2 regions of the Lysinibacillus sp. NPDC097214 genome follow, and region 2 is predicted to be linked to the other one. Evidence: riboswitches for the same ligand, from Rfam matches in the RefSeq annotation. Region 2 holds a riboswitch; the other holds the start of a gene.
The links. A riboswitch is a leader RNA that binds a small molecule or an ion and turns the genes downstream of it on or off. The one in region 2 is predicted to bind S-adenosylmethionine.

Region 1 (3,176 bases), on a different contig from region 2:
CCAATTACTAATCCAAGTATAAATGTAATCACCGTAGAAATTGTGGTCATGTACAATGTTTCATACGTAGCTTCCCACATTTTTTCCCAGTCGACATTCGGAAAGAGACTAGTTAGCATTGGCAATCACCTCCGTTTGTACTTCGACTGTATGCAAGTAGCTAAGTGCAGCTGCAACATTCGCCTCTGTGCCTTCAATTTGCACAATAAGTGTACCGTACGCGCCATTTTTCGTTTGCGAAATATTACCATGTACTATACTTACTTCTACATCAAATTGTTTTACAAGATGTGAAATAACAGGCTGCTCTGTTTTTTCTCCTACAAATATTAACTTAACAAGTTGTCCATCAGGGTAATTTGCTTTAATTTGTACCACAGTTTCCTGTGTTTCCTTCGTATCCGTAATTTGAGAAACGAATTTTTTTGTAATGGCCGCTTGTGGAGCTTGGAATACTTGTAATACTTCACCACGTTCTACAATTTCTCCAGCTTCCATAACCGCTACACGATGGCAAATTTTGCGAATAACGTGCATTTCATGTGTGATTAGCACAATCGTTAAACCTAATCGTTCATTAATATCGACAAGTAAATCTAGGATAGCATCTGTTGTCTCCGGATCCAGTGCGGATGTTGCCTCATCACATAACAATACTTCTGGATTATTAGCAAGTGCACGAGCGATGCCTACACGTTGCTTTTGCCCCCCTGATAGTTGTGATGGATACGCATTAGCGCGTCCATCTAAGCCAACTAGTGTGATTAATTCTTTCACACGGACCTCACGTTTTGCCTTTGGAACACCAGCGATTTCTAGTGGAAAAGCGATGTTTTCCGCAACAGTTCTAGACCAAAGTAAATTGAAATGTTGGAAAATCATACTGACCTTTTGTCTAGCATCTCTGAGCTTTTGCCCCTTTATGGATGAAAATTCTTGATTGTTAACCGTTACCGTACCAGATGTAGGCTTTTCTAAACCGTTTAACAAGCGAATCATTGTACTTTTACCAGCGCCACTGTAACCGATAATGCCAAAAATTTCACCTTTATTAATAGAAAGGTTGACGTCTTTAACTGCTGTTAATTCGCCATTCGAGGTTTTGTATTTCTTCGTAATATTTTGAAGATTGATCATAGCGAATTCTCCTTTTCTCATATAAAAAAACCCCTTCACTTATAGACAAGTAGAAGGGGTCACGTAACTTATACGCTAAACCGTTCTCTCATCTGTCAAAGATAAAATCTTTGGGTGATTTGGCACCTTTTCACTTAGTGTTGGTTGCCGGGCTTCATAGGGCACTTCCCTCCGCCGCTCTTTATAAGAGTTCGATATATTTATATTTTTTAGTATATTCGTACTTTACCACGTGAGTAAAGTTCAGTCAATTGATTTTTTTAACAATTCGTATAAATATGGTACGGATTGAAAGGCATAAACCTTTTCCGTCACTTTTCCGCCTTCACATACAAGTAAACACGGTACACTTTCAATTTTATTCTCATAAGCGATTTGCTCGATAAAATTAATATTCGCTTTACCAACCTGTAGCTGTGGCAGCAATTGCTCTACAACCGACATCATTTTCGATGCAACTACACACGTTCCACACATTGGCGTATATAAATAAAAAGCAGCTTTTTCACCAGACTGGATAGCCGCGTCCCACTGCTCTTTTGACCATTCTTCCATCTTTTTTCACGCAACCTTACAAAATATATTCATTATGGATTGAGAAATGTGCACGAAGCAAAATCGCAGCTAGCACCTTCCTCGGAGTTGTCTCAACTTCCTTATATGTTGGCATTGTACGTAAATGCTCAGCCTCTGGATAATGTCTGTCCATTAATGCTCGTAGCTTATCACCCGATGTATCTGCATCAAAAAATGTATAAAGCTCACAGCCTTCATATGGATCGAGTAACTCTTCTAATTGATGCACACCAATTGTACCATTCGTGCAAAGTATTTTAACATGTTCATTTAAAATAGGTTCAATTTGAAGCTTATCCGAACGGCCTTCTACAATTAAGCATTTCCCCTCGAACATAACGCCACCCCCGTTTAGACATATCCCTTATCTTTCATTATATCAATAAATCTTGTCTTTGATACTGTTAGACACCTATTGATATGGGAATATACTTGCATTCACCCTCCTCCACTATGTTGGTAGGATGAATGAAGATAATAAAAAACGTCGGTAATTTCCGACGTTTTTCTATTACAGGCTTGTCTTACAGGCTTGTATTATTCTGCAATCATTTCATCGTATTGCTCAGCTGTCATAAGTTTTTCAACTTCTGATGCATCAGCAGGCTCTACAACGACCATCCATGCTTTTTCATATGGTGATTCATTAACGAATTCTGGGCTATCTTCTAAATCTGCATTTACTTCAACTACTGTACCTGAGATTGGTGCATATAATTCAGAAACTGTTTTTACAGATTCTACGCTACCGAATGGATCATCTGTTTTGATTTCGTCGCCAACTTGTGGAAGTTCAACGAAAACGATATCTCCAAGTTCAGATTGTGCGAAGTGAGAAATACCGATACGTACTTTACCATCTTCTACTTTTACCCATTCGTGCTCTTCAGAGTATCGTAAGTCTTTAGGTGTGCTCATGCAAAAAACCCCTCCATAAATATGTAATATATTCACTTTCAGTGTGCCATACTTCTACCATAAAAACAAGATTAAAAGCGTTATTTCCAAGCTTGCTCAAAATCTGATTCTTTAAACCCTAAAGTAACTTTATTTCCATCAGTTACAATCGGACGCTTAATTAACATACCATCGGACGCAAGCAGTTCAAGCTGCTCCTCTTCAGTCATTTCAGCAAGCTTATCTTTCAAGCCGAGCTCGCGATATTTCATACCAGAAGTATTAAAAAATTTCTTTAAAGGTTGTCCACTTGCCTGCCATAAGTTTGATAATTCGTCCTTTGTAGGCGTTTGTTCGACAATGTGTACCTCTTCGTATGAAATTCCATTGTCATTTAGCCATTTTTGAGCTTTTTTACAAGTAGTACATTTAGGATATTGAATAAATTGAATCGTCATTTATAAGGCTCCTCTACTATCTTTTTAGGACACTATATTTTCAGCGTCCCCCTCATTTTCTGTAGTATACCATCATAACCGGTACGAACCAAAATGAAACAATTAATA
Region 2 (3,176 bases):
ACTTTTATAGCTCGTTACTGGCATAATACCTATATAAATTGGTGCTTCTAAATGCTTTGTCGCCTCGTAAATTTCCACGATTTTTTCCTTTGAATAAACGGGCTGTGAAATAAAATAATCTGCTCCATGTTCAATTTTCTTTTCTAATCTAGACACAGCACGATCCAGTACACGTACATTAGGATTAAAGGCAGCCGCTACAGAGAAATTTGCCTTTTTACGAAGTGGTTTCCCTGAGAACGATACACCTTCATTTAACTGTTTTATCAATTGAATTAGCTCCATTGAAGATACGTCATAAACGCTTGTGGCCCCTGGGAAATCGCCTACCTTTGTCGGATCTCCAGTCACTGCTAGAATATCGTGAATCCCTAGTGCATTTAATCCCATTAAATGTGATTGAAGACCAATTAAATTACGATCTCGGCATGTTATATGAGTTAACGGTCGTACTCCGTGCGTTTCTTTCAGTAAGGCACCCATTGCGACATTACTAATCCTTGGAGAAGCAAGTGAATTATCTGCCATCATGACTACATCTGCGCCCGCCTCATATATTTTTTTTGCACCTGCAATAAAACCTTCGATTTCTAAATGTCTTGGTGTATCTAACTCCACTATAACTGAGCGCTCACGTTTTACTTTTACATGTAATGGCTCATAATTTGGTGGCTCTGCCTCACGTACAACTTCGACTTTTTCTGGCTTTGCATACTTTTCCTCGACCGGAGATAGCTCCTCTAAGTACTTTTTCGCTGCAGCAATATGCTTTGGTGTCGTACCACAGCACCCACCAATTAAACGTACCCCTTGATCGCGAAGCTCTACTGCTGCTCGACCGAAATAATCTGCCTCTGACTCATAAACGACACGGCCATCCTCCAAATCAAGAAGAGAGGCGTTCGGATACGCTGACATAAATGCCTTCTTAGGAAGCTCTACACCTTCAAATGCTTGTATAGTATGGTGAGGCCCTAAACGACAGTTAACACCTACAATATCAGCACCTAGCGCTTCAAGCTCATGTAGGGCGTTATTTAAGCTCATTCCATTTTGCAAAATTCCTGGTTCATGCATAGAAACTTGAGCAATAATCGGTAATTTAGTTTTAGCTCGTAGCATCGTTAAAGTCGCTGTTAGCTCTTCAAAATCATAATATGTTTCAAGTAAAAGGCCATCTGGATTTCCTGCAAGTAAAACCGTTGCCTGCTCATCAACTGTTGCTAAAATTTCCTCTAACGTTGCATCACTTTTTCGAATACCACGGATTCCCCCAATAGTACCTAAGACAAACTGTCCACCATCTGCTGCTGCTCGTTTTGCAATTGTTATAGCGGCCTCATTAAACTGCTGCACACGAGATTCTAATCCGTAGCGGGCTAATTTTATGGCATTAGCTCCGTAAGTGTTCGTTTGAATAACATCAGCACCAGCTGCTATGTATTCTCTATGAATCTTTTCAATTAATTCAGGTTTTTGTATATTCATTTCCTCATGGCAATACTCCAAACCATAGCCGTATAAAACTGTACCAATTGCACCATCTGCAGTAAGAACATGTGTTTTTAACCTTTCAAGCAATCCCATAAAACTAGCCTCTCTTCCATTATTTATAAAAAAATAAAAAAGCCTTCTTTTACATAAAAAGAAGGCTTTAACGTTTCGTAATTGTTTTTCCTTCTCATCTTCGACACAATGGTCTTCTGGATTTAGCACCTGACAATAAGTTGGTTGCTGAAGCTTCATAGGGCCAGTCCCTCAGCTTCTCTTGATAAGAATGTAGTATGAATTTTTTAAATAATTAAAAGAATCATATCGTTTACGAACGATTGAGTCAAGACTATTTCACAGAACAGAGGATAATTTTTACGAAAAACATTATATTTTAACTTCTTTCAGCAATGTTTTATGTACCGAAAGCGTAGCGACAGGTTCAAAAGTCTCTCACCTCTATAGGTGGTGAGATGAATGCGAATTTAAGTTACTTTTCAGCGTGTGTCCAAACACCCGCTGAAATAGAGGAACTCAGTCTTAGAGCGCCACGTCCTGTGGCAACGACTGAGTGACCAACATCATGCTGTTGCTGACGCTTCGCTTTCGCACAGACAAAACACGTTGCTGACGCTGCGTTAGCACTACGCTTTCGCGCAAAAGACATCTGTTGGCCCAAAGCCTCCGGCGGATGTCACAAAATCGGAAAGGAGTTTCTTAAAGGATGTTAGCCTAAAATCATCGCATCCATGCGATAACGGCTAACTGACCTGCATCGGTAAAAACGCCACGTCCTTGTGGCATTACCGAAATGACCGACATCGTGTCGGCCCTCGTGCAAGCCTAAGTACAAAGCCGATTCCAGACGCAATTATGCCGAGGCATAATTGATTTTATCAATTCAAACAATTACGATAGTTTTTCAACAAGCTCCTCACCAATTTTTTTACCATTTTGAATACACGCACCTATGCCTACTCCGAAATAAGAGCACCCCGCTATTGATAAGTTCGGATAGTTTTTCTCAAGCTCTTGTAAGAGACCTTGCAACGCTTCACGATGTGCCAAATCATACTTTGGCATCTGGTCGATCCATTTTGTCACGTCAACAATAGTTGGTGTTTCCTCAATCCCCAAGCTTTTTCTTACATCCTCTAGAGCAACAGCTGCTAACTCTTCATCTGACATCAAACGCAATCTCTCATACTTAGGATTAATGCTCTTATAAAAAAGTCGTACAAGTAATTTTCCTTCTGCTGAAGTGTGTTTCCACTTGCGACTTGTCCACGTTGCTGCATTACAAATAACATCCGAATTATGTGACACAATATAGCCCGTTCCATCCGCGGGTAATCTATTATCAGGTACATCAAATCCTAAGTAAATCGTAATGGCGGATGCAGTATTGAATTGTTCAAAATAGCCGTTCAAAGATTCATCCTGCAATAAACTTTGTACCGCCTCATTTGGTAGTGCCAGTACAACATGATTCGCTTCAATCATTTTACCGTTTGCTAATGTAACAGCGTATTGATTCTCCTGCTTCTTAACACTGGTAGTGGCAATTCCTTTTATAATTTCTACATCCGTTAATGTTTCTTCAAGTCGATCAATTAGTGATGATAAACCATTTTTAAATGAAATAAATTTTTTATTGGCGGCTTTCACAAATTGTTCCCTGTTTG

Region 1: another riboswitch for S-adenosylmethionine. It lies ahead of ACQKMI_RS20005 (methionine ABC transporter ATP-binding protein); the one in region 2 lies ahead of ACQKMI_RS22510 (bifunctional homocysteine S-methyltransferase/methylenetetrahydrofolate reductase).

The regions. Positions count from the first base shown of each region.
Region 1 covers NZ_JBNNSS010000010.1:91,591-94,766, reverse strand. The annotation lists gene ACQKMI_RS20010 (methionine ABC transporter permease) at 1-119, opposite strand, end outside; gene ACQKMI_RS20005 (methionine ABC transporter ATP-binding protein) at 109-1,137, opposite strand; SAM riboswitch class I at 1,223-1,327, opposite strand; gene ACQKMI_RS20000 (thioredoxin family protein) at 1,381-1,692, opposite strand; gene ACQKMI_RS19995 (toprim domain-containing protein) at 1,709-2,050, opposite strand; gene gcvH (glycine cleavage system protein GcvH) at 2,251-2,631, opposite strand; gene ACQKMI_RS19985 (arsenate reductase family protein) at 2,712-3,068, opposite strand.
Region 2 covers NZ_JBNNSS010000015.1:29,724-32,899, forward strand. The annotation lists gene ACQKMI_RS22510 (bifunctional homocysteine S-methyltransferase/methylenetetrahydrofolate reductase) at 1-1,587, opposite strand, end outside; SAM riboswitch class I at 1,679-1,778, opposite strand; gene ACQKMI_RS22515 (hypothetical protein) at 1,982-2,170, opposite strand; gene ACQKMI_RS22520 (protoporphyrinogen oxidase) at 2,401-3,176, opposite strand, start outside.